Regions from separate parts of the Pseudomonas sp. DW-iso17 genome, predicted to be linked through region 1. Evidence: riboswitches for the same ligand, from Rfam matches in the RefSeq annotation. Region 1 holds a riboswitch; each other region holds the start of a gene.

Evidence for each region. Region 1 has a riboswitch for cobalamin ahead of cobW (cobalamin biosynthesis protein CobW). Riboswitches for the same ligand answer to the same signal wherever they lie in the genome.
Region 2: another riboswitch for cobalamin. It lies ahead of cobO (cob(I)yrinic acid a,c-diamide adenosyltransferase); the one in region 1 lies ahead of cobW (cobalamin biosynthesis protein CobW).
Region 3: another riboswitch for cobalamin. It lies ahead of AC4PS6_RS02425 (ABC transporter substrate-binding protein); the one in region 1 lies ahead of cobW (cobalamin biosynthesis protein CobW).

The regions. Positions count from the first base shown of each region.
Region 1 is NZ_JBZXEA010000032.1:155,154-165,507, forward strand. Features, by position in the region: gene AC4PS6_RS18935 (M10 family metallopeptidase C-terminal domain-containing protein) at 188-1,555, shown strand; cobalamin riboswitch at 1,620-1,819, shown strand; gene cobW (cobalamin biosynthesis protein CobW) at 1,913-2,974, shown strand; gene cobN (cobaltochelatase subunit CobN) at 2,977-6,738, shown strand; gene AC4PS6_RS18950 (magnesium chelatase ATPase subunit I) at 6,864-7,868, shown strand; gene AC4PS6_RS18955 (vWA domain-containing protein) at 7,922-8,524, shown strand; gene AC4PS6_RS18960 (DUF1853 family protein) at 8,639-9,586, opposite strand; gene AC4PS6_RS18965 (NAD(+) kinase) at 9,731-10,354, shown strand, end outside.
Region 2 is NZ_JBZXEA010000041.1:101,106-111,459, reverse strand. Features, by position in the region: gene AC4PS6_RS21450 (DUF2066 domain-containing protein) at 303-1,343, shown strand; gene AC4PS6_RS21445 (AI-2E family transporter) at 1,399-2,472, shown strand; gene hda (DnaA regulatory inactivator Hda) at 2,678-3,382, shown strand; gene AC4PS6_RS21435 (C40 family peptidase) at 3,592-4,221, shown strand; gene AC4PS6_RS21430 (C40 family peptidase) at 4,366-4,905, shown strand; gene AC4PS6_RS21425 (PQQ-dependent sugar dehydrogenase) at 5,029-6,342, opposite strand; cobalamin riboswitch at 6,442-6,688, shown strand; gene cobO (cob(I)yrinic acid a,c-diamide adenosyltransferase) at 6,768-7,379, shown strand; gene AC4PS6_RS21415 (cobyrinic acid a,c-diamide synthase CobB) at 7,376-8,767, shown strand; gene bluB (5,6-dimethylbenzimidazole synthase) at 8,764-9,414, shown strand; gene cbiB (adenosylcobinamide-phosphate synthase CbiB) at 9,411-10,319, shown strand; gene cobD (threonine-phosphate decarboxylase CobD) at 10,312-10,354, shown strand, end outside.
Region 3 is NZ_JBZXEA010000003.1:3,951-14,304, reverse strand. Features, by position in the region: gene AC4PS6_RS02455 (aldehyde dehydrogenase family protein) at 1-1,145, shown strand, start outside; gene AC4PS6_RS02450 (winged helix-turn-helix transcriptional regulator) at 1,157-1,555, opposite strand; gene AC4PS6_RS02445 (NADH:flavin oxidoreductase) at 1,655-2,776, shown strand; gene AC4PS6_RS02440 (protealysin inhibitor emfourin) at 2,791-3,096, opposite strand; gene AC4PS6_RS02435 (M4 family metallopeptidase) at 3,126-4,187, opposite strand; gene AC4PS6_RS02430 (DNA/RNA non-specific endonuclease) at 4,324-5,253, shown strand; cobalamin riboswitch at 5,372-5,564, shown strand; gene AC4PS6_RS02425 (ABC transporter substrate-binding protein) at 5,680-6,690, shown strand; gene AC4PS6_RS02420 (FecCD family ABC transporter permease) at 6,687-7,691, shown strand; gene AC4PS6_RS02415 (ABC transporter ATP-binding protein) at 7,688-8,452, shown strand; gene AC4PS6_RS02410 (GNAT family N-acetyltransferase) at 8,605-9,096, opposite strand; gene AC4PS6_RS02405 (alpha/beta hydrolase) at 9,086-10,015, opposite strand; gene tspO (tryptophan-rich sensory protein TspO) at 10,015-10,354, opposite strand, start outside.

The sequences.
Region 1 (10,354 bases):
CATGGTGTGCAGGTCAGCGTCAATTGGATGAGGACACCTACGAAGTACACGGCGATGAAGTATTTGCAGACGCAATAGGCAGACACGCGATGTATGAAGTGTTTGGGAACGCCTGCGCTTTTTTCGATAACTCAGAAGGAAACCCGGTTTATCTCCCCGCGCAACATTGAAATTAACGGTGGGCTTTATGCGACTTTCCAATACGCTGCAAAGTTTTCATGCGCCGCTTGCTGGCGATCAGCAATCAGCGGTGGCCGATGCGACCCTCAGGCCCAACGACCCCTCTGAATCGAACGTTGATAAACCCTCTTTCACGGTTGATCAGGCCGCGCGTCAAATCACTCGAACCGGCCATCGTTGGTTTGACGCCAATCGCGACGGCATCACGCAGATCTCCTATTCATTCAACAAGCACGCAAGAGGGCACACGGCGTTCAATGCGACCCAGAAAGAGCAGGCCCGGCGCTCGATGCAATCGTGGGAGGATGTCGCGAATGTTTCATTCCAGGAAGGCAGTCGTCGCCCCGAGGGGCTTCTAGCGTTCTCCAATAGCACGGACTACGAGGTCGCCTTCGGCCAGTATCCGGGCCAGGAAGGTAAAGTGCTGATCAATCCCCGATTTGGCACCAATACTAATCCAGCCTTGCACAACCATGGGCGAATGACCCTGACCCATGAAATTGGGCACAACCTGGGCCTGTTACACCCAGGCACCTATAATTTTGGTAATCCCAATTACCGCGATCACGCCTTATATGCTCAGGATACGCGGGCTTACAGCGTGATGAGCTACTTCGATGCACCTGAAGCGGGTAAACACTTCAATGGAAAGTTACCGTCGGCGCCGATGATGGATGATATCGCCGCTGCGCAGCGGGTTTATGGTGCCAATAACACGACGCGCAATTCAGATACCACCTATGGCTTCAACTCCAATGCGGGACGAGACTATCTGGAGTTGAACTCGCGTCACGATACGGCCTTGTTTTGTGTATGGGACGGTGGTGGTGTCGATACGTTGGACTTTTCCAAGTATCACCAAAACCAGACTATCAATTTGCGGGCGGAGTCCTTTTCGGATGTTGGCGGCCTGGTGGGGAATGTTTCCATTGCCAAGGGGGTTACGCTGGAGAATGCAATCGGCGGCTCCGGGCATGACTCGATCATTGGTAACCAAGCAAACAACGTGCTTAAAGGTGGGGCGGGTGCGGATCGACTCCGAGGTGCGGGGGGCGCTGACACCTTCGCTTACGACAATGCCAGCGACTCCACGCCGGAATATCCCGATCAGATTATGGATTTTGTCACGGGTGTGGACAGAATCGATCTGTCGAACCTGCTGGGCAACGCGGGGGTTGATGCCCTGAGGTTCGTCAGGCGGCTGACGGGCAAACCAGGTGAAGCGATTCTGGATTACAACCGTACGACTAACCTGTCTAGGCTGGCCATCGACCTCACAGGGAATGGCCGATTTGATTTTTTCCTCAAGGCTTACGGCCCGATCAATGTGCCCGACATCATCACCGCCAATCCTGGCAGGCAGCGCTACGCCTAGTTGGCCGCTGCCTGGACCGACTTGCCGGTAGGTGCTTGAGCATTGACCGCCTGCCGTGCACTGCGTAGCCTTGCACCCTCGAGGTTCTTCGGCCCAGGCCGAAGCTAAGAAGGGAACGCGGTTCAAGCCGCGGCTGCCCCCGCAACTGTGAAGGGTTCAGTTGACTGCCACGCCACTGCCGATAGGGCGGGAAGGCGCAGTCAGCGTTGGTCGCAAGACCTGCACACCCCAAGCCAGGAGACCTGCCTCGCCACTGATTTTCCAATTCAACCGGGCGGGGTGATCCGGTGACGAAATCCGCTGCTGCGCGCCGCCGCAGGGCCTGTCGTCCCGTATGCCCGCCCCAAAGGGCATCCGATGAAAACACTGGCCAAACTTCCCGTCACCATCGTTACCGGCTTCCTTGGCTCGGGCAAAACCACGTTGCTGCGCCATATGCTCGACAACGCCCAGGGCCGTCGCATTGCGGTGATCGTCAACGAGTTCGGCGAGCTGGGCATCGACGGTGAAATCCTCAAGCAGTGTTCTATCGGTTGCACCGAAGAAGAAGCCAATGGCCGCGTCTACGAACTGGCCAACGGTTGCCTGTGCTGCACGGTGCAGGAAGAGTTCTTTCCGGTGATGCGCGAATTGGTCGCCCGTCGCGGTGACCTGGACCATATCCTCATCGAAACCTCGGGCCTGGCCCTGCCCAAGCCGTTGGTGCAAGCCTTCCAGTGGCCGGAAATCCGCAGCGCCTGCACCGTTGACGCGGTGATCACCGTGGTCGACAGCCCGGCCGTGGCCGCCGGTACCTTTGCCGCCTTCCCGGACCAGGTCGACGCCCAGCGCAAACTTGACCCGAACCTGGACCACGAGTCGCCGTTGCATGAGCTGTTCGCCGACCAACTGGCCAGCGCCGACCTGGTGATCCTCAACAAAAGCGACTTGATCAGCGCCGAAGACCTGGCCCGCGTGCGCCTGGAGGTCGCCGAAGAACTGCCGGCCGCGGTGAAGATCATCGAAGCCAGCAGCGGTCGCCTGCCTCTGGACGTGCTGATCGGCCTGGGCGCCGGTTCCGAGGAACATATCGACGGGCGTCACAGCCATCACGACCATCACCACGAAGGTGAAGACGACCACGATCACGATGCCTTCGACTCCATCTCCATCGACTTGCCCCAAGCCGATGAGGCGCTGCTGCTCGACGCCCTGACCCAATTGGTGGTGCAGCACGGCATCCTGCGGGTGAAAGGGTTCGCCGCGATCCCCAACAAACCGATGCGCCTGCTGATCCAGGGCGTGGGCACGCGCTTTGACAAGCACTTCGACCGTGCCTGGGGCGCTGACGAAGCACGCACCACGCGCCTGGTGCTGATCGGCCAGGAACTGGACGCCGCCGGCCTCGAAGCGCAATTGCGCGCTGCCCTCAGCGTTTAACCATGCACCTGCTCAGGACCCAACCCGGTGGTTTCGTCGCGGACGACAATATTGCCGACCTTGGCCAGACCCCCGCTGAACTGGTGATCCTGTGCAGCGGCGATTCCAGCCTGGCGCTGCTCGCCGAAGCCGCCCAGCAATTGCCCGAGGATTACCCCAGCCTGCGCCTGGCCAACCCGATGCAGGTGCAGAACCATGCCTCGGTCGACCTGTACGTCGACGAGGTATTGCGCCACGCCAAGGTCATCCTGCTGTCATTGCACGGCGGCATCGGGTATTGGCGCTACGGCATCGAGCGCCTGGTGGAGTTGGCCGAACGCGGCGTCACCCTGATCCTGGTGCCGGGTGACGACCGCCCAGACCCGGAACTCAGCAGCCTGAGCACCGTTGCGGCCGAACACCGCGAGCGCCTGTGGCACTTCCTGCGCCAAGGTGGCCTGGGCAATGCCCTGGATTTTTACCATTGCCTGGCCAGTGCCCACCTGGGACGCGACTATGCCTGGGCCGAGCCGCAAGCGCTGCCGCGCACGGCGATCTATCACCCGCGCAACGCCAATGCCCGCCTCAATGACTGGCAGGCCGATTGGCACGCTGATTGGCCCGTGGCTGCGGTGCTGTTCTACCGCTCGCATTTGCAGGCGGCCAATACCGGCTTTATTGATGTGTTCTGTCAGCGCTTGCAAGCGGCGGGCCTCAACCCGTTGCCGATTGCGGTGGCCAGTCTGAAAGAGCCCGGCTGCCTCACGGTGGTTGAGGACCTGCTGGACGATGTGCAAGCCTCGGTGATCCTGAACACCACCGGCTTTGCCCAGTCCAGCCCGGAAGCGCCGCACCTGCGCCCGTTTCGCCGCAATATCCCGGTAATCCAGGCGATCTGCGCCCAGGACAACCAACCCGGCTGGCAGGCCAGCGAACAAGGCCTGGGGCCCCGTGACCTGGCGATGCATATCGCTTTGCCGGAGCTGGACGGGCGCATCATCAGCCGGCCCATCAGTTTCAAGGACCTGGCCTGGCGCAGCGAGCGCAGCCAGTCGGATGTGGTGTGCTACCGCGCAGCGCCCGAGCGCATGGATTTTGTCGCTGAGCTGGCACGCCGTTGGGTCGAGTTGGCGCGGGTGCCCAATGCCCAGAAACGGATTGCGCTGATCCTCGCCAACTACCCGACCCGCGACGGTCGCATCGGTAACGGCGTGGGCCTGGACACCCCGGCGGCAGCCCTGAATATCCTGCGCGCCTTGCAAGCCGAAGGCTACCCGGTGGCGGATGTGTTGCCCGACAGTGGCACCGCGCTGATCCAGGAACTGCTCGGCGGCGTCACCAACGACCTCGACAGCCTCGACCTGCGGCCCTGCCATCAAAGCCTGGGCCTTGTGGAATACCAGGCGATGTTTGATCGTTTGCCGGCCTCCAATCGCCAGGCCGTGCTGGAGCGTTGGGGCGCGCCGCAAAACGATCCGATGTGCCGCGATGGCCGCTTGATGGTCGCCGGCCTGCGCCTGGGCCTGACCTTTGTCGGCATCCAGCCGGCCCGGGGTTACCAGGTAGATGCCAGCGCGGTGTACCACGACCCGGACCTGGTGCCGCCCCATGGCTACCTGGCGTTCTATTTCTGGCTACGCCATACCTACGGCGCCCACGGCGTGATCCATGTGGGCAAGCACGGCAACCTGGAGTGGCTGCCCGGCAAAGGCGTGGGCCTGTCGGAGCACTGCTGGCCGGATGCATTGCTGGGGCCGCTGCCGAATATCTACCCGTTTATCGTCAACGACCCGGGTGAGGGCGCCCAGGCCAAGCGGCGCACCCAGGCGGTGATCATCGACCATCTGATGCCACCGCTGACCCGCGCCGAAACCTACGGCCCGCTGCGTGACCTTGAGTTATTGGCCGACGAATATTACGAGGCGCAATTGCTCGACCCGCGCCGTGCGCTGGAGCTGCAAAAAGACATCCTCAAACTGGTGCGCGAAACCCGTATCGACCAGGAGCTTGAACTGGGCAGTGAGGCGGACGCGGCGGTGTGGCTGCCGCGCCTGGATACCTACCTGTGCGACTTGAAGGAATCGCAGATCCGCGATGGCCTGCATATCTTTGGCGAGTCGCCCGAGGGCCGCTTGCGTATCGACACCTTGCTGGCGCTGTTGCGCATTCCCCGTGGCGATGGCCGGGGCCCGCAGTCGAGCCTGCTGCGAGTGTTGGCCAAGGCATTCGACCTGGGGTTTGATCCGCTCGATTGCGCACTGGCCGAGCCCTGGACGGGGCGGCGCCCGTTGGTGTTGCAGAAGATTGACGATCAGCTGTGGCGTACGGCCGGGGATACCCGTGAACGTCTGGAGTTGTACGCGGCGCGCTTGATCGAGCAGGCACTGGAAGGCCCCATCGAACAGTTGGAAGAGCCCGGCTGGCAGGAGGTGAAGGCGGTGATCGAAGGCCTGCGCATCGTCGTCGCGCCACGCCTGGATGCCTGCGGCCCCGCAGAGATGCGTGGCTTGCTCGATGCCTTGAGTGGGCGTTTTGTCCCGGCGGGGCCCAGCGGTGCGCCGAGTCGCGGTCGGCTGGATGTGCTGCCTACGGGGCGTAACTTCTTTACCGTGGACGTACGCAACCTGCCAACCACCACGGCCTGGCGTCTCGGATTCCAGTCGGCCAACCTGATTCTTGAGCGGCACCTGCAAGACCACGGTGACCACCTGCGTCAGCTCGGCCTGTCGGTATGGGGCACTGCCACCATGCGCACTGGCGGGGACGATATCGCCCAAGCCATGGCGCTGATGGGCGTGCGCCCGGTATGGGCCACCGGCAGCCAGCGGGTGGACGATTTCGAGATCCTGCCGATCAGCTTATTGGACCGTCCGCGCGTGGACGTGACCCTGCGCGTGTCCGGGTTCTTCCGCGATGCGTTTGCCAACCTGATCCGCCTGTTCGATGCGGCGGTGCAGGCGGTGGCGGCCCTGGATGAACCCGACGACATGAACCCGCTGGCCGCCAAAGTGCGCAGTGAACGCCAAGCATTGCTTGAGGCGGGCCTGGATGAAGGTGCCGCGGCCAAGCAGGCCGGCTGGCGCATTTTCGGCGCCAAACCGGGTGCCTATGGCGCGGGCGTGCAGGGCGCGATTGACGGGCGCTTGTGGCAGAGCCGCGAGGACTTGGCCGAGGTCTACCTGAACTGGGGTGGCTACGCTTACGGGGGGGCTGACGAAGGCACTGCGGCTCGCGAGCAATTTGCCCAGCGGTTGAGCCAGGTGCAGGCGGTGTTGCAGAACCAGGACAATCGCGAGCACGACTTGCTCGACTCCAACGACTACTACCAATTCCAGGGCGGCATGCTGGCCGCCGTGGAAACCCTGAGCGGCGAAAAGGCCGCCAGCTACCATGGCGACCACAGCCAGCCGGACGTGCCGAAAATCCGCACCTTGAAAGAAGAGCTCAACCGGGTGATCCGTTCCCGTGCGGCCAACCCCAAGTGGATCGAAGGCGTGAAGCGCCATGGCTATAAAGGCGCGTTTGAAATGGCCGCGACCGTGGACAACCTGTTCGCCTTCGACGCTACCACCGCGCTGATTGACGATCACCAATACGCCTTGCTCGCCGATGCCTACCTGCTGGACCCTGATACCCGTGCCTTTGTGCAACAGCACAACCCAGATGCCCTGCGCGACATGACCGAGCGCATGCTCGAAGCCCAGCAACGTGGCTTGTGGCAGGCACCGGGGGCGTACCGCGAAGCCTTGGAAAACCTGTTGCTGGACATAGAAGAAGACAGCTGAGTGATCGTTCCCACGCTCCGCGTGGGAATGCAGCCCGTGACGCTCTGCGTCACAAGAACGGACGCCGAGCGTCCAGCGAAGCGTTCCCACGCGGGAGCGTTGGAACGAGCTATTAAGAGTTGACTATGACTGATACTCCCCATTTCCCGCTGTCCGCCGTGGTCGGCGCCGATGACTTGAAGCTCGCGCTGTGCCTGGCGGCCATCGACCCGAAGATCGGCGGCGTGCTGATCGAAGGGCCACGGGGTATGGCCAAGTCGACCCTGGCCCGTGGGTTGGCGGACCTGCTGGCCAGCGGGCAGTTTGTCACTTTGCCCCTGGGCGCAACCGAAGAGCGCCTGGTCGGCACCCTGGACCTGGATGCCGCGCTGGGCGAAGGCCGCGCGCAATTCTCCCCCGGCGTGTTGGCCAAGGCCGACGGCGGGGTGTTGTACGTGGATGAAGTCAACCTGCTGGCCGACCACTTGGTGGACCTGCTGCTGGACGTAGCCGCCAGCGGCACCAACCTGATCGAACGCGACGGGATTTCCCATCGCCATGCGGCGCGCTTTGTACTGATTGGCACCATGAACCCGGAGGAGGGCGAGCTGCGCCCGCAGTTGCTCGACCGCTTCGGCTTCAACGTGGCCTTGAGCGGGCAAACCTTGCCCGCCGAGCGCGGGCAGATCATTCGGCGTCGCCTGGATTTCGACACTGACCCGGCGGCGTTCTGCGCGCAGTGGGCGCCAGCGCAAGCTGCCTTGCGCGAACGCTGCACCCTGGCGCGGGCACGGCTAGACAGTATCGCCCTGGATGACCAGGCGTTGGCCCACATCACCGAGCGCTGCTTTGCCGCAGGGGTCGACGGCCTGCGTGCCGACCTGGTCTGGTTGCGTGGCGCCCGTGCCCATGCGGCGTGGCGTGGCGCCGTCGCTATCGAGCAGGACGATATCGACGCGGTGGCGGAGTTCGCCTTGCGCCATCGACGTCAGCAGCAAGCGCCTGCAGGCGCGCCGCCCCCGCCGAATGACGGGCCGTCATCGTCACCCTCTGACCCCTCGCCCGGCCAAGGCCAGTGGGGCGATATGCCCGCACCCGCCTTGCCCACGGGCACCCGCCGCGATGTACCCACCTGGCCAAAAAAGCCCTAGGCATCCGCCCCCGAGCTGACACGGGGGCGGATGCCCGGCCCCAGGCGGGGCGATTGAACACTGGCCGGCAGGGCAAGGCCCGCAGCGCACAGCGCGGGGCGATCAATTGGCCGGGCACGTTGCTGGGTGGGCGGCCGCAATGCCGTGAGGACCTGCTGTTCCACCTGCGTAGCCGGTCGGCTCCTGAACTGTGGTTGGTGATTGTCGATGCCTCGGCGTCCACGCGGCGCCATCGGGCGTTGACCGATGCCAAGGGGTTGTTGGCTCAGCTGTTTGACGATGCTTATCGGCAACGGGCGCGCATGGCGTTATTGACGGCCAGCGGGCAATCGCCGAAGTGGCAGGTGCAAGGCTTGAAGGCGGCGAAAGGCTTGGCCGATTGGTTGGGGCAGTTGGGAGCAGGCGGCGGGACGCCGTTGCTGGCTGCGCTGACGGAGGCGGGGCATTGGTTGGCGGCACGGCGCAAGCGCTATCGGGCCGAGCAACAGAAGCTGCTGGTGGTGACCGATGGGCGGCTCAAGGCGACGGGCGCGCTGCCGCGGTTGGAGTGTCCAGGCATGCTGATTGACATCGAACGTGGGCCTATCAGGTTGGGGCGTGCTGAGGAATTGGCGGTCGGATTGCAGTTGGAGTATCAGCACATCGATAAGTTGTAGCGCCTGGGCTATCGCCATCGCAGGCAAGCCAGCTCCCACATTGTGGCGGCGCCGCCGGTTCCATGTGGGAGCTGGCTTGCCTGCGATGAGGCCCTCAATTACACCGCACACCTATCAGCCTGTCCCCGGTACATTCGGCCAAAGATCGGCCACCAGAAACAACCGCTCTGCTTCTTCCCACGCCTCACCGTTCGGCACCATGCGCACCAGCAACTGCGCCGGGGCCATCGGGTCCAGGTCTGCCAGCCAGCCTTTCATCTGCACTTCACTCCACACTTCATCGGCCGGGTAATACGCGGGCGCCAGCCAGGCATGGCGGGGCAGGGGTTGCCAACGGCCCTCTGGGCGGGTGCTGACAAAGTCTGTCCAGTCGCGCTGATGCAACCAGCGCCCACGCAGGTGCTGCGGGTGAGCGCCGAGGGGGGAGAGCGCCGCGCCGGGCCAGGGGTAAAGCAGATAGCCGCCGAGCCACAAATGCGCATCGAACGCTTGGATATCCAGCGCCGCCAAGGCCTCGCGGCTTTCTGCCCGCGCAGAGATTGGCAATTGATGCTCGGCCAGGTGTGCCAGCTTGCGGTCCAGCCGATCATGGCAGCCAGGCCCCAGCCATTGCGTAGCGTCCTGGCCGTTGCCGTCCTGCGGGCCCAGGTAGAGTTTGATCGCCAGTTCCAGGTGGTGCACCCCATCGCGGTCGCGCAGCAGCATGTCCAACTCGCCCAGCGTGTGCCCGGCACGGCGGATCGGCAGGTTGGCGGCCAGCAACTCCACGCCCGGCGCATGCTGCACCGCAAATTGCCACAAGCGCTCGTAGTACAGGCCCAGGCGCCGGGTACGTGCCAGGCTCAACCACTGCTGCAACGCGCTGCTGTCCTGGTCCAGCTGGCGCAGCCAGGCTTCGAGTTGGTGAGGGGCTTGCACCCAGTCACTGCCCGCCAGCGGATGGCGCTGCGGCCAAGGCGTCTGCGCCAGCATCGGTGGTGCGAGCATCACCCACGCCAGGTCGCGCACCTCGGGGTGGCGCAGTTGGCGGGGCAGGGTGTGCAAGTCGGGGAATGGCGTCATGGTCCGAGCATAGCCTTTTCAGCGCGCAGAAGGTGCCTGAGAACCATTGTCATCAAGGCGTGGCGGCGACAAAGGATTTTGCCTGAGGCGGCCTTTCGCCCATAATCGCTCTTTTTGCCTCACCCCAGATCCCGCAGGAGCCCCATGGAGCAATTTCGCAATATCGGCATTATCGGTCGCCTGGGCAGTACCCAGGTGTTGGACACCGTCCGCCGGCTGAAGAAGTTTCTGCTCGAGCGCCACCTGCATGTGATCCTCGAAGACACCATCGCTGAAATCCTCCCTGGCCATGGCCTGCAAACCTCGTCGCGCAAGATGCTCGGCGAGGTGTGCGACATGGTCATCGTGGTCGGTGGCGATGGCAGCCTGCTCGGCGCTGCCCGGGCGCTGGCGCGCCATAACGTGCCGGTGCTGGGGATCAACCGCGGCAGCCTGGGCTTCCTCACCGACATCCGCCCCGATGAGCTGGAAGTCGAAGTGGCCAAGGTGCTCGACGGCCATTACCTGGTGGAGAACCGCTTCCTGCTGCAGGCCGAAGTGCGCCGCCATGGCGAGGCGATCGGCCAGGGCGATGCCCTTAACGACGTGGTGCTGCACCCCGGCAAATCCACGCGCATGATCGAGTTCGAGCTGTACATCGATGGCCAGTTCGTCTGCAGCCAGAAGGCCGACGGCCTGATCGTCGCCACACCCACAGGTTCCACCGCCTACGCGCTGTCGGCCGGCGGCCCGATCATGCACCCCAAGCTCGATGCCATTGTGATCGTG
Region 2 (10,354 bases), on a different contig from region 1:
GCGGGCGGGGGCTTTTGGAAAGGGCCCTGCCGTTGACGGTCTGCGAAGGCGCGCGATTTTATCAGGCTTGAGGGGCAGCGGCCATCCTCGGGCCGACGGGCAGGGCATATGAGTTCAAAAAAATGCAAATCGGGCCGGTAATCGTGCGTATTAAGGTATAGCCTTGAGCTCGCTAGCGTTATGACAGTATGAAAACTTACCGGGACCTTGTGAATGTTTTACCGGTCGCTGTGTCACAGCCTTGCCAAACCGAGATCACGCGGTCTGTTCCAACCGCTAAATTTGTCGTTCGGGAATCTTCCATGCGTCTGTGTAAATTCTTCTTTGTAGGCTGCTTGTCGTTGGTCAGCCTGGCGAGTCATGCCGAAACCCTCAATGGCCTCTATCAAGTACTTGAACCGGTCAGCAGCCAGTCGCCCCAAGAGCGCGACCAGGCCACCCAGCGTGCCGTGCAGACCCTCGTGATCCGCCTGACCGGCGACGCCAAGGCCGCCGATGGCCCTGGCCTGGCAGCGATCCGCAAAGACCCGCAACAAATCATCAGCCAGTACGGCTACGACGCCGGCCCGCCGGAAAGCCTGCAAGTGGACTTCGACCCGGTCAGCACCGATCGCGCCTTGCGGGATGCGGGCCTGTCGATCTGGGGCAGCAACCGGCCGTCGATCCTGGGTTGGTGGCTGAACGATTCAACTGAAGGCAGCAGCCTGGTCGGCGATGGCCAGGCCGTTGCCCAGGCCCTGCGCCGAGCCGCGCAACACAGGGGTCTGCCGCTGCGCTTGCCGCTGGGAGACCTGGATGAACAGGTAGTCGCCACCGCGCCGAATCTTGAAAGCCCGGACGCCACGCCTTTGCGCGCAGCCTCCGAGCGTTACGGTGCCGATGCGTTGCTGGCAGTGCATGCGCGTCAGGAGGGTAGTCAGTGGCAGGCAAAATGGCGCTTGTGGCTGGGCGACAAGGCTGAGGAGGGTACCGCTCAAGGCGCTGACACTGCCGCGCTTGCCGACGCGGTATTGCTGGCGGTCAGCCAAAAGCTGGCGCCGCGCTTTGCGGTCAAGCCAGGGGTGAGCAGTGAGCAACTGCTTGAAGTGCAAGGCATGAACCTGGAGCGCTACGCCGCCCTGGGTCGTTTGCTGGAGCCCTTTGGCGGCCAGCCGCAGTGGGTGGATGGCAACCGGATTGTGTATCGCGTCAATGGCAGCGCCGAACAACTGCGCACCCAATTGAGCCTGGCCAAGCTGCAGGAAATTCCTGCTGGCGAAGCCCCGGCCCAGCCAGCCGTGATCGATGGCACGCAACCGGCTGTTGCACCTGAGCCCCAGGCGCAATTGCGTTTTCGTTGGTAAATAGTGTTCCTCCTTCTATATAGAAGAAGGGCGTAAAAAACAGATGGAGTGGTTTATGGCGGATACGCGTCGTTGGGTGTGGCTTGGCGGGATTGTCCTGCTGTGCGGTTTTGTGTTCTTGCTGCATTCGATCCTGACGCCGTTCCTGGTGGCGCTACTGCTCGCCTATCTGTTCGATCCCGTAGTGGATCGCCTGGAAAAAGTCGGCATGTCGCGCACCTGGGGCGTGATCACGGTGTTTGCGCTGTTCACGTTGATCATCACGGCGCTGGTGTTGATATTGGTGCCGATGTTGGCCAAGCAGCTGTTTCGCCTCTATGAGCTGGCGCCGCAGATGCTCGACTGGTTGCAGCACACGGCAATGCCGTGGGCCCAGTCCAAGTTCGGGCTGGCCGATGGCTTCTGGAAGTTCGACAAGGTCAAGGCAGCTATCAGCGAGCATATGGACAAGACCACCGATATCGTCACGGTGGTGCTCAGCCAGGCGACTGCGTCGAGCCTGGCGCTGATCGGCTGGTTGACCAACCTGGTGCTGATCCCGGTGGTGGCGTTCTACCTGCTGCGAGACTGGGACATCATGATGGCCAAGATCCGCAGTCTGCTGCCTCGTGACCGCGAAGAGCGTGTTGTTTCCCTGGCAGCGGAGTGTCATGAGGTATTGGGTGCGTTCGTGCGTGGCCAGTTGCTGGTGATGCTGGCCCTGGGGGTGATTTACGCTGCTGGCCTGATGGCGATCGGCCTGGAGCTGGGGCTGTTGATCGGCTTGATCGCGGGCCTGGCTGCCATCGTGCCGTACATGGGCTTTGTGATCGGCATCGGTGCGGCGCTGGTGGCCGGGCTGTTCCAGTTCGGCGGCGACCTGTACCCGATGCTGGGGATTGTCGCAGTGTTCATGGTGGGCCAGGCCTTGGAAGGCATGGTGCTGACGCCACTGCTGGTGGGCGATCGGATCGGCCTGCACCCGGTGGCAGTGATCTTTGCGATTTTGGCGGGTGGCGAGCTGTTCGGCTTTACCGGCATCCTGTTGGCGCTGCCGGTGGCGGCGGTGATCATGGTGTTGGTGCGCCATGTGCACGACCTGTACAAGGATTCGGACGTGTATACCGGGGTGGATGAGCCCGAGTTGTAATCGCGGTGTCACAAACCCGGCCCTGGCCGGGTTTGTTGTTTCTGGCGCCGGGGTGCGTCAAATAAACTGCGTAAAACCCCCGGGTTAACGCAAACCTTTGATTTTGCTTGTGGTCTGCTGCATTGTGCGCCCGGCGCCACGGGTATAAACTTTGCAAACTTTACATAGAGGCCACTAACGGTTCGATGGGAGCCGTTCAGTCAGCATGAAACCGATTCAGCTGCCCCTAGGTGTGCGTCTGCGTGATGACGCTACCTTTATCAATTACTACCCAGGCGCCAATGCCGCTGCACTCGGCTATGTGGAGCGGCTTTGCGAAGCCGACGCCGGGTGGACTGAAAGCCTGATCTATCTGTGGGGCAAGCATGGCGTGGGGCGTACCCACCTGCTGCAGGCCGCATGCCTGCGTTTCGAGCAGACGGGCGAGCCGGCGGTCTACCTGCCCTTGGCCGAATTGATGGACCGCGGGATCGGCATCTTCGATAACCTTGAGCAATATGAACTGGTGTGTCTCGACGACCTGCAGGCAGTGGCCGGCAAGCCGGAGTGGGAAGAGGCGCTGTTTCATCTGTTCAACCGCCTGCGCGACAGCGGCCGGCGTTTGCTGATCGCCGCGTCCACCTCACCGCGTGAACTGCCGGTGAAGCTGGCTGACCTCAAGTCGCGCCTGACCCTGGCGTTGATCTTCCAGATGCGCCCATTATCCGATGAGGACAAGCTGCGTGCGCTGCAACTGCGCGCTTCCCGTCGTGGCCTGCACCTGACCGACGAAGTCGGGCACTTTATCCTCACCCGTGGCACCCGCAGCATGAGCGCGCTGTTCGATTTGCTTGAGCAACTCGACCAGGCTTCCTTGCAGGCACAAAGAAAATTGACGATCCCTTTCCTGAAAGAAACCTTGGGCTGGTAAGGTCTTGATTTTCCGTGTAACGGCATTTTCAAGGCGTCAGAAAACCTGCGTTTGAGCCCGAAGGGCTACGCAACTCAAGCGAGAAATGGAATCACGGCTTAGATGGCATAGTCGAAACGATAAGTCACATAGATCGCGATTGAATTTGCAAATCGATGTGATAGAGGGCATAGTCTCGGCTTCTTTACACATCAGCCACGGTCGTGCCCATGCTAAATCGCTTCGCACCCCTCGTGCCTCTCGCACTCGTTACCCTGTTGTTTGGTTGCGCCTCCCACCCTCAGCAGGTGGCAGAACAGCAAAAACCACAGGTTCAAAATCAGGCAAAGTTCGTTGCTGCACAGTCTGCTTCTGTTTATGAAGAAGAGGTGGCAACCGAAAAAGAACTCGCCGAGTTCTCTGACAGCAAGCCTTACCAACTGCCTCTTCTGGCCGACAGCATCCTTGAGCGCGGCATGTCCTTGATCGGTACCCGTTACCGTTTCGGCGGCACCTCGGAAGCCGGTTTTGATTGCAGTGGGTTCATTGGCTACCTGTTTCGTGAAGAAGCTGGCATGAATCTGCCGCGCTCTACGCGCGAGATGATCAACGTGAATGCACCGTTGGTCGCGCGAAACAACCTCAAGCCCGGTGATCTGCTTTTCTTTAGTACCAGTGGTCGCGGTCGTGTCAGCCACGCCGGTATCTACCTGGGCGATAACCAGTTTATTCACTCCAGCAGCCGCCGCAGTGGTGGTGTTCGGGTCGATAACCTCGGTGACAGCTACTGGAGCAAAACCTTCATCGAAGCCAAACGTGCACTCGCCATGGCTCCGACTACGGTTACCGCTAGTAAGTAAAGTTAAAGTGATACTTGAAGTTTGACGTGTAAGCGCTAGAATCCCTGGACATTGTTGTCATCCGTTCGCGCGAGCTTTGCTTGCGCGTTCTGGTTTTCAACGTTCGGCAGCGAAAGCCGCATCCAGACCAGGATTGTTCTGCACATGTCGACCTCGGCCCGCCTGATGCTTATTGTTTGCGCCGCGCTGCTCAGCGCCTGCGCCAGTCGTACACCGCCGCCCGCGCCCGTCGCGGTCAAGCCTAAGCCGGTGTTCAACTATGCCACCCAAAATTTCTCGCCTGCTGCCGAAGACGTGCTCTTTCGTGCGCTGGGCCTGGTCGGCACGCCATATCGCTGGGGCGGCAACACACCGGACTCGGGGTTCGATTGCAGTGGCTTGATCGGCTTTGTATTTCGCGACGCTGCCGGCATCTCATTGCCGCGCACCACCCGTGAATTGATCGTGATGCGTGCCCAGGACGTCAGCGAACAAAACCTGCAAACCGGCGATCTGCTGTTCTTCGCCACCGGTGGCGGTTCGCGGGTCAGCCATGCGGGCATCTATGTGGGCGAAGGGCGCTTCGTGCATGCACCGCAGACCGGCGGTACGGTGAAGCTGGATACGCTATCCAAAGCGTATTGGCAGAATGCCTACCTGAGTGCCAAGCGCGTGTTGCCAGGGAATCTGGCGCGTAACCCCTGAATCAATAAAACTCCAAAATATGGGAGCGGGCTTGCCCGCGAATGCAGTGTGTCAGTCAACGGCTTAGTTGGCTGGGCCACCGTAATCGCGGGCAAGCCCGCTCCCACATGGGTATGTGGTTATTTACTTAACAGCCGACACCCGCCAAACCTTATTGCCCACATCATCGGCCACCAGCAAATCACCCTGCTGATCTATCACCACGCCGCCCGGCCGGCCCATGGCTTTCTCATCGCTATCAAGAAACCCCGTCAGCACATCCACCGGTTGCCCTTTCGGCTGGCCCCCTTCGAAGGGGACGAAAATCACCTTATAGCCACTGTGCGGCTTGCGGTTCCAGGAACCATGCTGGCCGATAAATGCGCCATTACTGAAGGGGGCCGGCAGTTTGCTGCCCTCGGCGAAGGTCAACCCCAGCGAGGCAGTATGGGGGCCTACCGCATAGTCGGGAGCGATGGCCTTGGCGACCATGTCCAGGTTCTGCGGGGTCACACGCACATCTACATGCTGGCCGTAATAACTGAAAGGCCAGCCGTAGAAGCCGCCATCCTTGACCGAGGTGATGTAATCCGGCACCAGGTCACTGCCGATTTCATCGCGCTCGTTGACTGCCGTCCACAGCTTGCCGCTCTGGGGTTCCCAGGCCATGCCGTTGGGGTTGCGCAGGCCGGAGGCAAAAATGCGGTGTTGGCCGCTGGCGCGGTCGACTTCCCAAATGGCGGCGCGGCCCTGTTCGGCTTCCAGGCCGTTTTCGCCGACGTTGCTGTTGGAGCCGACGCTCACGTACAGCTTGCTGCCGTCCTGGCTGGCCACCACATTTTTGGTCCAGTGGTGGTTCAAGGGGCCACCGGGTAAATCCACCACCTTGGTGCCTGGGGAGGTGATTGCGGTTTCACCCGGCTGATAGGGGAAGCGCAGCAACTTATCCGAATCGGCCACATACAGGTCGTTGCCCACCAAGGTCATGCCAAACGGCGAATTGAGGTTCTCCAGGAACACCGTGCGAGTTTCTGCCACACCGTCATGGTCGGCATCGCGCAGCAAGGTAATACGGTTCGGGCTCGGCACGCCGGCGCCAGCGCGGTCCATGACTTTTTCCATCACCCAGCCGCGCACGCCTTTGGCATCGTCCGGCTTGGGCGGTGCATTGGTCTCGGCCACCAGCACGTCGCCGTTGGGCAGCACGTAGAGCCAGCGCGGGTGGTCCAGGCCTTCGGCGAATGCGGCCACTTGGGTGCCTGCGGCCGCGATTGGCTTGGCGCCTTCGGGCCAGCCGATGGCCGGGGCGATATTGACGGTGGGGATCAACGTCTTGTTCGGCTCCGGCAGCCGGGGCGAGGGCCCGGTGCCGTCGGCGACCTGCAGGGTCGAGCTTTCGCCGCACGCAGCGAGGCTACCGGCGAACATGATCAGTAGGGCAAGTCGGGTTTTAGGCATGGTTTTCTCCTTGATACCTGTAGGGGTAGAGAAGCACGAACGGCGGATGGTTCAAGTACAAGGCCAGCTTTAATTGACGCTCCACCCCCAACCCACTAACCTTCGCGGCTTGTTCCAGGTGCTCTGTGGCGCGCGCGTCGACAGAGTGAAACAGGGAAGCCGGTGAGTGAGCGCACTTGTACACAGTGCTGCCGCGATTCCGGCGCTGCCCCCGCAACGGTAAATGAGTCAAGACGGTGCTGTTTGCCACTGTGTCGCGTGCGATATGGGAAGGCGCGCCCTCGGCTGCTTGCTATCAAAAGCGCCACTCATGAGCCCGGAGACCGGCCTGAATCATCCAACAGCATCACGGTGGGCGATGCTTGGCTGTCTGTTGTTTCTTTTTCCTGCCCGCCGTTTTTGTCCAGCCCCAACGGAGAGCTGCCATGACTGATTCCCACGATCGCGACGAACGCCACCTGGCGCGCATGCTGCGCAAAAAAGCCGTGATTGACGAGCGCATCGCCAATTCCCCCAACGAGTGCGGCCTGCTGCTGGTGCTGACCGGCAACGGCAAAGGCAAGAGCAGTTCGGCGTTCGGCATGTTGGCCCGGGCCATGGGCCATGGCATGCAGTGCGGTGTGGTGCAGTTCATCAAGGGGCGTAACAGCACCGGCGAAGAATTGTTTTTTCGCCGCTTCCCCGAGCAGGTGCGCTTTCACGTGATGGGCGAAGGTTTCACCTGGGAAACCCAGGATCGCCAGCGCGATATCGCCGCTGCCGAAGCGGCTTGGGCAGTGTCCCGGGCCATGTTGAATGACCCTTCCATCGGCTTGGTGGTGCTGGATGAACTGAACATCGCCCTCAAGCACGGTTATCTTGACCTGGACCAGGTACTCAGCGACCTGCAAGCCCGCCCGCCCATGCAGCATGTGGTGGTCACCGGCCGTGGCGCCAAGCCTGAGCTGATCGAAATGGGCGACACCGTCACCGAAATGGGCATGCTCAAGCACGCGTTCCAGGCCGGTATCAAGGCACAGAAAGGCGTCGAACTTTGAATCAGCCCCGTCATTGCCCGGCCGTACTGATCGCCGCTCCGGCGTCCGGCCAGGGCAAAACCACGGTCACCGCCGCGTTGGCGCGTTTGCACCGCAACCTGGGGCGCAAGGTGCGCGTGTTCAAATGCGGGCCGGACTTTCTCGACCCGATGATCCACGAGCGTGCCAGTGGCGCGCCGGTGTACCAGTTGGACATGTGGATGGTGGGCGAGCAGGAAAGCCGCCGCCTGCTCTGGGAGGCCGCGGGGGAGGCCGACCTGATCCTCATCGAAGGCGTGATGGGCCTGTTCGACGGCACGCCTTCCAGCGCTGACTTGGCGCGGCACTTCGGTGTACCGGTGCTGGGCGTGATCGATGGCACGGCTATGGCCCAGACGTTCGGCGCCCTGGCCCTGGGGCTGGCGCGCTATCAGCCCGACCTGCCATTCGCCGGCGTGCTGGCCAATCGCGTCGGCACCCTGCGCCATGCGCAATTGCTTGAAGGCAGCCTCACTGAGGGCTTGCGTTGGTACGGTGCATTGTCCCGCGAGACCGGCATCGAACTGCCCAGCCGCCACCTGGGCCTGGTGCAAGCCAGCGAACTGAATGACCTTGATATACGCCTGGATGCCGCCGCCCAGGCGTTGGGCAGCAGTTGCGAAGTGGCCCTGCCGCCGCCGGTGACCTTTGCCGCGCCGCACGTGATCGAAACCGAACCCTTGCTGGCCGGTGTGCGGATTGCCGTGGCCCGTGACGAAGCCTTTGCTTTTACTTACGGCGCCAGCCTGGATCTGTTGCGGGCAATGGGCGCGGAGCTGAAGTTCTTCTCACCGATCCATGATCGCCAATTGCCTGAAGCGGACAGCCTCTATTTGCCCGGCGGGTATCCGGAACTGCACCACCAGGCATTGTCGGCCAATACCTCGATGCTGGACGCCATTCGTGCTCATCACGCCGCTGGCAAACCGCTGCTCGCCGAATGCGGTGGCATGCTCTATCTGCTCGACTCGTTGACCAATGTGGAGGGTGAGCGCGCCGAACTGGTTGGCTTGTTGCAAGGCGATGCGGTGATGCAGAAGAAACTCGCGGCCCTGGCGCTGCAAAGCGTCGAGCTGCCGGAGGGGACCTTGCGTGGGCATACCTATCACCATTCCCTGACCAGTACCGAATGGGCGCCGATTGCCCGTGGCCTGAGCCCTAACGGCGGGCGCGGTGCCGAAGCGGTTTACCGACAGGGTCGTTTGACCGCCTCCTATGTGCACTTTTATTTTCCGTCGAATCCTGGCGCGGTGGCCGCGTTGTTTGCGCCCGACCTTGAGACCGCTATCGCAGGCAAGCCAGCTCCCACAGTTGACCCAGTTGCAAACCAATCCAATGTGGGAGCGGGCTTGCTCGCGAAGAGGCCATGACTGACAACGCATTCCCCCAAGCCGACCGCGAAGCCGTCTACCGCGCCATCGCCGAACGCCGCGACATGCGCCACTTCCGCGGTGGCAGCGTCGCGCCTGAACTGCTGCAGCGCCTGCTCCACGCTGCGCACCAGGCGCCCAGCGTCGGCCTGATGCAGCCGTGGCGTTTTATCCGCATCAGCGATCGCTCGTTGCGCAGCCAGATTCAACAGTTGGTAGAAGAAGAGCGCGTACGCACCGCCGAAGCATTGGGCGAGCGCTCCGATGCGTTCATGAAGCTCAAGGTCGAAGGCATCAACGATTGTGCGGAGGTATTGGTCGCTGCCTTGATGGACGATCGCGAGCGCCACATCTTCGGGCGCCGCACCCTGCCGGAAATGGACATGGCCTCGCTCTCCTGCGCCATCCAGAACCTGTGGCTGGCGGCGCGCGTGGAAGGGTTGGGCATGGGCTGGGTTTCGCTGTTCGACCCCCAGGCCCTGGCCGAGTTGCTGGGTTTGCCACCCGGCGCAAAACCCCTTGCAGTGTTGTGCCTGGGGCCGGTGGCCGAGTTTTACCCGGCACCGATGTTGCAGCTTGAAGGCTGGGCCGATCCGCGACCGCTGAGTGACATGCTGTATGAAAACACGTGGGGAGTGAGTCAATGAGTGTGGCCTTGCTGTGTGTGGCTGCGGTGGCGCTGGATGCGCTGCTCGGTGAGCCCAGGCGCTGGCATCCGCTGGTGGCGTTTGGCAATTTCGCCGGGCGCATCGAGCAACGTTTCAATACTGGCGGGCGTGGCTGGCGCAGCCATGGTGTGACCGCGTGGTTTATTGCGGTGGTGCCGCTGACCCTGCTGGCCACGGCGTTGTCGTGGGCGCCTTATATCGGCTGGCTGCTGGAGATCCTGGCGTTGTACTGCGCCCTGGGCATGCGCAGCCTGGGCGAGCACGTGATACCAGTGGCCCAGGCCCTGCGCCGTGATGACCTGGACGAGGCGCGTACACGTGTGAGTTACCTAGTCAGCCGTCAGACCAGTGAACTGGACCGTACTGAAGTGGCCCGCGCAGCCACCGAATCGGTGCTGGAGAACGGCAGCGATGCGGTATTCGCCGCGTTGTTCTGGTTTGTGGTGGCCGGTGTGCCGGGCGTGGTGCTCTATCGTCTGAGCAACACCCTGGACGCCATGTGGGGCTATCGCAATGAGCGCTTTGAGCGCTTCGGTTGGGCAGCCGCCAGGATCGATGATGTGCTCAACTATATTCCTGCGCGCTTGGTGGCTTTAACCTACGCGTTATTGGGTAAAACCCGCCTGGCGCTCAAATGCTGGCGCACTCAGGGCCCGACTTGGGACAGCCCCAACGCCGGCCCGGTGATGGCGGCAGGGGCCGGTGCCTTGGGTGTGGAGCTCGGCGGCGCGGCGATTTATCACGGCGAGGTGCATCAGCGCCCGCCATTGGGCGAAGGCCCGCCGGCCGACGCCGATTCCATTGATCGCGGCTGGCAACTGGTGCAGCGCGGCGTATGGCTGTGGCTGCTGGTCCTGTGCGTGGGGGCGCAAATCTATGCTTGAACATGGTGGTCGGCTGCGTAAGGCCGCGATTGAGT
Region 3 (10,354 bases), on a different contig from region 1:
CCATCGCCCAGGCCCGCGCCGAAATCGAAAAGTGCGCCCAACTGAGCGAATGGTACGCCGCCCACGGCCCGGCCATGCTCGCCCCGGAGCCCACCCTGGTGGACAACGGCAGCGCCCGGATCGAATACCGCCCACTGGGCCCGATCCTCGCGGTAATGCCGTGGAACTTCCCGGTATGGCAAGTACTGCGCGGCGCGGTGCCGACCCTGCTTGCCGGCAACACCTACGTGCTCAAACATGCGCCCAACGTAATGGGCAGCGCCTACCTGATCCAGCAAGCGTTGCGCAAAGCCGGTTTTGCCGAAGGCGTGTTTGAAGTCATCAACGTAACCCAGGACGGCGTGTCCACCGCCATCGCCGACCCACGCATCGCCGCCGTGACGCTCACCGGCAGCGTGCGTGCCGGCATCGCCATCGGCTCACAGGCCGGGGCCGCGTTGAAGAAATGCGTGCTGGAACTGGGCGGCTCCGACCCCTTTATCGTGCTCAACGACGCTGACCTCGACGCCGCCGTACAAGCCGCCGTCATCGGCCGCTTCCAGAACAGCGGCCAAGTCTGCGCCGCCGCCAAGCGCTTGATCATCGAAGCGGGCGTGGTTGAAGCCTTCACCGCCAAATTCCTCGAAGCCAGCCGCGCCCTGGTAATGGGGGAACCCACCTCGACCGCCACCTATATCGGCCCCATGGCGCGTTTTGATCTGCGTGACGAACTGCACGGCCAGGTCCAGGCGACCCTGGAAGAAGGCGCCACGCTGCTGTTGGGTGGCCATAAAGTCGCGGGCGCGGGCAATTACTACGAACCGACCGTACTGGCCGACGTTACCGACCAAATGACGTCGTTCAAACAGGAACTGTTCGGCCCCGTGGCCTCGATCATCACCGCCCGCGACGCCGAGCACGCCGTGGCGCTGGCCAATGACAGCGAGTTTGGCCTGACCGCGAGCATCTTCACCAGCGACTCGGCAAAGGCGCGGGCTATTGCCGATCAGTTGGAAACCGGCGGGGTCTTTGTCAACGCGTTCAGCGTCTCAGACCCGCGGGTGGCGTTTGGCGGCGTGAAGAAAAGCGGGTTCGGCCGCGAGCTGTCGCACTTCGGCGTACGCGAGTTCTGCAATGCGCAGACGGTGTGGCTGGATCGCAAGTAAAGCTGCAACGGCTAGGCATCGTCGGTGCGCGCATCGAACGCCGCCTGCGCCTGCAGCACCGCTTCCGAATGGCTGAGCGTCCAGGCGTAAAGCGCCTTGAACGGCTCTTCCAGCGTCCCCCCCAGCGGCGTAATGCTGTACTCCACCGCCACCTGCGAAGACGCGATGACCCGGCGCGCCAGAATGCCACTGCGCTCAAGACGGCGCAGGCTCTGGGTCAGAGCTTTTTGCGTGATGCCGTCCAGGCGACGCCTGATTTCATTGAAGCGCAACGGTTTTTCGCACAAAGAGCCCAGTATCAGCACCGACCACTTGTCGGTGATCTGATCAAGCAATAATCGGCTGGAGCAATCGGCTTTGAATACCTTCACGGTACCGTCTTGAGTCAGCGCCGGGTCATGATCGAGCATGTGGTTTCCTCTGGGATACCTGATAGCTTTAAAGTGCCTAATTGATATTAGGTATACACAATATACTATCAAGACTCATTTCAAATGGAGTCTCTGGCAATGAGTGTTACGAATCTGGATGCTTTGTTTCAGCCATTTGCGCTGAAATCCCTGGCCCTGAAAAATCGCATCGTCATGGCACCCATGACCCGTTCGTTTTCCCCCACCGGTGTACCAGAAGAAAACGTCGCCGCCTATTATCGCCGACGTGCCGAACACGACGTCGGGCTGATTCTCTCAGAAGGCACCGCCATTGATCGCCCCGGCGCACGTAACGACCCCGGCGTCCCGCTGTTCCATGGCGACCGGGCATTGGCGGGCTGGAAACAGGTCATCGACGGCGTGCATGCGGCAGGCGGCAAAATGGGGCCGCAAATCTGGCATGTCGGATCGGTGGGCAATCCCTTCAACGACTGGGCGCCCGAGACAGGTATCGAAGGCCCTTCCGGCCTCGCCGCACCCAGTACGCCACGCGGTGACGCGATGAGTGATGAAGCCATCGCCGATACGATTGCGGCTTACGCCAAGGCGGCTGCCGACTCCAAACGGTTAGGGTTTGATACCGTTGAAATACACGGTGCACACGGTTACTTACTCGATCAGTTCTTCTGGGAAGGCACCAATCAGCGTCCCGACCAGTTCAATGGCGCATCCATCAAGGAGCGCTCGCGTTTCGCCGCAGAGGTGGTCAAGGCGATACGTGCAGCAGTAGGCCCGGCGTTCCCCGTGATATTGCGGGTGAGCCAGTGGAAGCAGCAGGATTACAGCGCGCGCCTGGTGACCACGCCGAACGCCATGTCGGACTGGCTGGTGCCGTTGGTGGAAGCGGGTGTCGATATCCTGCATTGCTCACAACGGCGTTTCTGGGAAGCCGAATTTCCCGAACTGGATGGCGAGCAGGGGCTGAACTTCGCCGGCTGGGCCAAGAAACTCACCGGCGCGGCGACCATCAGCGTGGGCTCGGTCGGCCTGTCCGGGGACTTTCTTGCCGCCTTCGGAGGCGAAAGCTCTCAACCCGCCAGCCTGGATAATCTAGTGCACAGGCTTGAACGCGAAGAATTTGACCTCATCGCCGTTGGCCGCGCATTACTGAGCGACCCACAGTGGGCCAGCAAAATTCGCACGGGAGAGACCTCCAGCCTGAAAGCCTTCAGCCCATCGGATCTTGCTGAGCTCATCTAGCCAATAGGCCCAAGTCAGCCCCGACTATGCCGTCGCACGCACTGCACCAACCCGTCCAGTGCCGGGGGATTCACCGGCGCGAGCACACAGACCGTGTGCTCGCGCTTGCCTTCCGCAACTGTCAGGGTGTAATGCACCCGGCCTGGGTTGCCAGGCTCGGGATCGGTGCTTTGCGGCAACTGGAAAAAGTCCGACGCTTCAATCAGTTGCCGCAACTCCTGCTGATCAGGCTCGGGCAGCGCGGCCAACTCTACCGTGCGCGGCTTGGCCAACCCCGGAAAAAACGCCGGTCCGCCGCTTTCCTTGATTGAAATTCGCATGGTTTTTCCTCGCCGCTCAGGCGGCTTTGTCAAACGTTTATGCCCACCGCTTTCCAGCCTTCCTTGACTGCCTTCTGCTCAGCTTTGTTCACACCATAAAGCTGGCCGGCAATATCGTGCGTGATACGTGCAAAACGCAAAAACCCGGAATTGGGCCGCAACCGCGAATCGCGCAGTGCGTCATACCAGATACGCCCGGCACGCTCCCAGGCGAACCCGCCAATCCGGGTGGCCACCTGATAGAACGCGTGGTTGGGAATGCCAGAATTGATATGCACGCCACCATTGTCGTCGTAAGTGTGCACAAAATCATCCATGTGCCCAGGCTGCGGGTCTTTGCCCAGCAGCTTGTCATCAAACGCGGTGCCCGGCGCTTTCATCGAACGCAGAGCGGTGCCCTTGATCTTTTTGGTAAACAGCCCCTTGCCGATCAACCAGTCGGCGTCCTCGGCCTTTTGCTTCAGCGCGTACTGCTTGATCAGCGAACCAAACACATCCGACAGCGACTCGTTCAGCGCACCGGATTGATTAAAATACATCAGCTTGGCTTCATCCTCGGTCACGCCATGGGCCAACTCATGGCCAATGACGTCGAGTGCCACGGTGAAGCGGTTGAACAGCTGCTGGTCGCCATCGCCGAACACCATCTGGGTCGAATTCCAGAACGCATTGTTATAGTCCTGGCCGAAGTGCACCGTGGCGTCCAGCGCCATGCCCGCATCGTCGATGGAGTTGCGGTCGAAGACCTGGTCGAAAAAGTCGAAGGTTGCGCCCAGGCCGTCATAGGCTTCGTCCACCGCGGCATCGCCACTGGCGGGCTGCCCTTCGCCGCGAATCAGCTTGCCGGGCAGGCTGTCGGTGTTTTCGGCACTGTAGATCGAGCGTTGCTTCTCGGCGCCCACGGCCAGTGCCATGCGGGCCGGGCCCTTGGCGGGTACCGCGACCATACGCAACGAGCGGAACGTGCTGTCTTTGGCGCGCGTGCGTAATGCGACTTCCCGTTGGGCTTTGTCGCCGTGGCGTGCGATCTGGTCGAGCATGTACGGCGGGATCAGGCAAAAAATCGGGTTGCGCGGTTGGCGAACACACATGAGCTGGCTCCTTTTTGGCGTGTGGTGAACGTCCGGGTAACGGTTTTCAGGATAGCCCTGTGTTCGCCCCCTGGGCCAAATTGTCATGAGTTTGTGTTTCAGTGGTGTTTATCCGAGGCCCATAAGGAACATGCCCATGCCCGCCCGCACAGCCAACATCGACCTTTCCCACCGCCCAAGGCTCGCCGACCTGCGCCCATTGGTCGCGGCCAACCCCACCCTGCTGGAAGCCAAAGCCGCGACGCCGCGCGTCACCGCGGCCAAGGACCTCAAAAACCGCGCTGGCTATGCCGACGACTTCCTCAGCGACTTCGTGATGCCATGGCCCACGGTTGACCAGCCACTGGCGGGCGACGTGCAACCCAAGCGTCTGGACTACACGCATTTCTCCATCACCCTGTCGCGCTCTCGACGACTGGCGCTCTACGTGGGGGTGAATATCGACGGCGCCAAGCATGTAGACATCACCCGCAGCAACGACACCTGGGCCTACGATGGTCGCCTACCCCTGGAGGCGCAGGTAGGTGAAGAGCTCTATGCCGGCAATGGCCTGGACCGCGGACACTTGGTACGGCGCCAGGATCCCAATTGGGGCGACGAGGCGACCACCGCCAACTTCGACACCTTTCACTTCACCAACTGCTCCCCTCAAATGAGCGGCTTCAACCAGAAGACCTGGCTGGAACTGGAAGACTACATCCTCGACAACACCCAGCGCTGGAAAGCCCGGGCCACGGTATTTACCGGACCAGTGTTCGCCGATGACGACCGACTTTACCGTGGCGTGAAAATCCCCAAGGCGTTCTGGAAAGTGGTGGCCTACCTCAGCGACGAGGGCAAGCCGTCCGCCAGCGCCTACATGATCGACCAAAGCCGCGAGCTGGGCCAACTCGACCTGGTATTCGGCCCGCTGCGAACCTACCAGCGCAGTGTGATTGCGATCGAACAATTGACCGGCATCCGCTTCGCCAACCTGGCCGACTACGACGGCTTCAGCAACGAAGAGCGCGCCACAGGCACCCGGATCGAAGCGCTGATCCGCGGCCCCCAGGATATTCGGCTCTGACGCTTCTTTTGTAGCAGCGAGCTTGCTCGCGAAGAACAGGAAAGCGCCGCGGGGCATCAGGTGCCCAGCGTTATCGTTGACGACCTTCGCGAGCAAGCTCGCTCCTACAGGGATGATCGCTTACCATACGGCCGCCGGTTCCCGTATGGGACTAACAGGGAATTCGAAACGCCGCACGCGGCGTGAACCGAAACTGCCCCCGCAACTGTAGATGCCGAGCCTGCCCTTGAATGCCACTGGACCACGTCCGGGAAGGCGGGGCATGGCGACGACGCATCAGTCAGGAGACCTGCCGGCCCAGCTAATTCACTAACCGGCGGGGTGTCCGGGAAGGACATCCTGGCCCTGCGTATCAGCAGCGCCCATGGGCGTATTTCCGAGCCGTACCTCCCCTGCTGCACCTACGGTTCACAAGGAGATCGCCTCATGCTGCCACGCGTTACCGCCCTGATCGCAGGTTTGAGTGTGTGTGCCCTGGCGCAAGCCGCGCCCACTCAGTACCCGCTGACCCTGCAAAACTGCGGCAGCACCCTGACCTTCCAGCACGCCCCCGCCCGCAGCGTCACCATCGGCCAGGCCGCCACCGAGATGCTCTACGCCCTGGGCGTGGGCGACAAGGTGGTCGGCACTTCGCTGTGGTTCAACAACGTGGCGGCGCAGTACAAGGCCCAGGACGATCACATCGAGCGCCTGGCCAACAACGAGCCCAGCTTTGAAGCCGTACTCGCCAAGCGCCCGCAACTGGTGGCCGCCGAGCTGGAATGGGTGGTGGGCCCCCAAGGCGTGGTCGGCACCCGTGAGCAGTTTCATGAACTGAAGATCCCCACCTACCTGTTGCCGTCCGACTGCGAAGGCAAGGACAACCTGGTGGGCGCCGATGGCACGCGATTGGAGCCCTTTCGCATCGAGACGATCTACCAGAGCCTCCAGCAACTGGCGCAGATTTTCGACGTGCAGGATCGCGGCCAACAACTGACCGACGAACTCAAGGCGCGCCTGGCCAAATCCGTCGCCACGGCCCAAGGCAAGGGCTTGCAGCAAGCCAGTGCACTGGTGTGGTTCTCCAGCGCCGAAATGGCCAGCGACCCTTACGTAGCCGGCCACAAAGGCGTGCCGCAATTCATGCTGCAAACCCTTGGCCTGCGTAACGTGGTGCAGTCCGATGAGGAGTGGCCCGCCGTCGGCTGGGAAACCATCGCCAAGGCCAATCCCACCTTCCTGGTGATCGCACGCATGGACCGCCGTCGCTACCCGGCCGACGACCATGAAAAGAAACTCGCCTTCCTGCGCAGCGACCCCGTGACCCGCAACATGGACGCGGTGAAGAACAACCGCATCATCATCCTCGACGCTCTGGCCTTGCAGGCGAGCCTGCGCACCTTCGAGGGCCTTGAACAACTGGCGGCCGCCATTGACGGCTACCACCTGGGCCAATGATGCGCACCCTACTCGCCCTGGCGTTGCTGCTGCTCGCCCTGCTCGCTGGCGTCGCCATCGGTGAAACCGCTATCGAACCGCAGGTGGTGCTGCAGGTGCTCGCCAATAAACTCTGGGGCGCCGGCTACGTACTGGACCCCATCGACGAAGGCGTGGTGTGGAACTACCGCCTCACCCGTGCATTGGTGGCCGCAGCTTGCGGCGCAGGGTTGGCAACGTGCGGGGTGATCCTGCAATCGCTGCTGCGTAACCCGCTGGCCGACCCGTACCTGCTGGGCATCAGCGCCGGCGCGTCAACCGGCGCGGTGCTCGTGGCCTTGATCGGCGTGGGCGGTGGCCTGGTGTCGTTGTCGGCGGGCGCGTTTGTGGGGGCGATGGCGGCCTTTGCGCTGGTGACGCTGCTGGCGCGGGCCAGCGGATCGTCCAGCGGTACCGGGCAGATCATCCTCGCGGGCATCGCCGGTTCACAGTTGTTCAATGCCCTGACCGCCTTCCTGATCACCAAGTCGGCCAGTTCCGAACAAGCCCGCGGCATTATGTTCTGGTTGCTGGGCAACCTCAGCGGCGTACGCTGGCCGTCGGTGTGGTTGGCGGTGCCGGTGGCGGTCGTGGGGCTCGTGGTGTGCCTGTGGCACCGGCGTGCACTGGATGCGTTCACCTTCGGCAGCGACTCGGCGGCCTCCCTCGGCATCCCGGTGCGCCGCGTGCAATTTGTGCTGGTGGCCTGCGCCGCGCTGGTGACGGCGGTGATGGTGTCCATCGTCGGCTCCATCGGGTTTGTCGGCTTGGTGATTCCCCATGCCGTGCGCCTGTTGCTTGGCACCGGGCATTCGCGCTTGCTGCCGGCCAGCGCCTTGGGGGGCGCGCTGTTTCTGATCGCTGCAGACGTGCTGTCGCGCACCTTGATCAAGGGCCAGGTGATTCCGGTGGGGGTGGTGACCGCATTGGTAGGCGCGCCGGTGTTTGCGCTGATCCTGATTGGCCGGAGGAATGCGCGATGAGCGTGCTCAGTTGCCGCGGCCTGGGCTTCAAAGTGCGTGACGCGCAGTTGCTGCGTGACATTGACCTGGACGTGCAGTTGGGTGAAACCCTCGGTATCGTCGGGCCCAATGGTTCAGGCAAATCCACCCTGCTCAAATTGCTGGCCGGCTTGCGTGTGCCGGCCAGCGGCGAAGTTCGCCTGGGTGGCAAGCGGCTCGGTGAGTTGTCGCGCCGCACCATCGCGCAGCAATTGGCGGTTGTGGAGCAACAGGCCGACACCGACGACGCGATCCGCGTGTTCGATGCCGTGGCCCTGGGCCGCACGCCATGGCTGTCGGCGTTGAGCCCGTGGTCACGCGAGGACGACGCCATCGTGCACCAGGCCCTGCATGACGTAGACGCCACCCACCTGAGCCAACGCGCCTGGCGCAGCCTCTCGGGGGGCGAACGCCAGCGCGTGCACATCGCCCGCGCCCTGGCGCAACGCCCGCAGATTTTATTGCTGGATGAGCCGACCAATCACCTGGATATCCAACATCAACTGGCGATCCTCAAAGGCGTGCAAGGCTTGCCAGTGACCACCTTGATTGCGCTGCATGATTTGAACCAGGCGTTGACCTGTGATCGCCTGGCCGTGCTGGATCGCGGGCAACTGGTGGCGCTGGGCGCGCCGCTGCAAGTGCTGACGCCACAGCGCTTGCAGGAGACCTTCGGCGTGCAGGGGCATTACCTGACGGACCCGTTCGACGGCGCGCAAATCCTGCGCCTGCGCTCCAACTGAATCCGTAGGTTGGGGCAGCTTGCTCTGGTGACGGTCTGACGGCCAACTGTGGTCCAAATGTGGGAGGGGCTTGCCCCCGATGAGGGAGTGTCAGCAAATACATCGGTGATTGGCCCACCGCTATCGGGGGCAAGCCCCCTCCCACACTTCACCTACAGAGGCCGATGCATGTGGGTGGTTTGCCATATCGGGTCGGCCTCGACATCCACCACCTCAAACCCCTGCCTGCGCCAGAAATCAATCGCACCGGGCAGAAACGGATGGGTATGCAAGTACATCATCTCTACGCCATCGGCCCGCGCCAGCGCCTCCAGCGAGCGGTATAACCGGCCCGCCAGGCCCAAGCGTCGCGCTGCCGGGAGCACATACAGGCGCACCACTTCCACCGTCTTGCGCCCCTGGTAGTTCAACTGCGGGAAGCGGCCGTCGTAGGGCCGATAAGCCACCGAGGCAACGATCCGGCCTTCGGCACGAGCAATCAAAAACCGCCCGCCCCCCTCAAGGTAGATCGCTTCAAACTGCGCCAGATCGTGGGGGACGCCGGTGGCACTGAGCGTGGGAAACAGTTCATCCCGCGCCAGCAAAGCGAAGCTCAGCACCTGGGGAATGTCAGCGGCCTGCACCGCCTCGATACTAACGCTCATCGCCAAGGATGCGGCTCGTTATCCACTGGCGAGCGTAAGCCAACACGCGATCGGCCATCGCCACCGGAAAGTGAATAAACCCGTGGGCCGCTTCTGGCAGCAAATGAGCCTCCACCGTTGGCCATCGCTCGGCAATCAGCAGAGTGTCATCCTTGAGCGGGTCCAGTTCACCCACAAACATCAACGCGGGCGGCAGCCCTTCAAAGTCCCCATACAAGGGCGACAACGGTGGCTGACGGCGCGTCTCGTCGCTGATCCCCGGCGTCAGCAGGCGCAGCGCCTGGACCATGCCCGGCCCGTCCAGCAACAAGGTGTCCGGCCCGGCCGTGCGCACACTGGGGGTGCCGGTCAAATCGTAGACGCCGTAATACAACACCGCGCCGCTGACCCGCTGGAGCAACTCGGGCCATTGCTTGAGCGCCAACAAAGTGGCCGCCGCCAGGTGCCCGCCGGCCGATTCACCGACAAAAAACACCGGCAGGCCGGCAAACTCCGGGCAGTCCGCCAAAAGCCAGCGCGCAGCCGTCAGGCAGTCATCCAACAGCCCTTCAATTGGCGTATCCACCGCCAGTCGATAATCCACCGACACTACGGCCACGTCGCACGCATTCACCATGCCGAGGTTAAGGTCGTCATCCATTTGCGCATTGCCAATCACCCAGCCACCGCCATGGATGTCCAGCACTACGCCTCTGGGCGGGCCTGCCGGGCGCAGGATGCGCAAGGGGATCGCCCCGAGCATTTTGCGTTCCGCCAGGGGCGCCTTCTTGAAGGTCTGGCTGGCACGCAACAGCGCCTGGATCAGACGCGGCATCACGCGGTTGCGGACCTTGAAGCGCGGCATCCACGCCAGTGTGCGATTGAAGCGCCGCATCTGGGCCAGTTCGGGCTCGCTGGCAGGCCAATGCTGGTAGGCCATCAGCGGTTATTACGCAGGATCGAGAAGTTCAACGCCGCGGCCACGCACAGCCACACCAGATACGGAAACAGGATCAGGCCGGTAATCAAATCCAGGCGCACGGCCAGCAGCACCATCGCCGCTACGGTCAGCCACAAGAGCACGATAATCACCATCCCGGCGAACAACCGATGGGCACCAAAGAACACCGGCGTCCACAGGGTGTTCAACGCAATTTGCGCCGCCCACAGGGCCAACACCATTTCGCTGCCGGGGATCAGGGTCAAGCGGTAACCGGCCCAGGCCAGCAGCAGGTAGATGATCGTCCAGGCCACTGGGAACAGCCAATTGGGTGGGGTG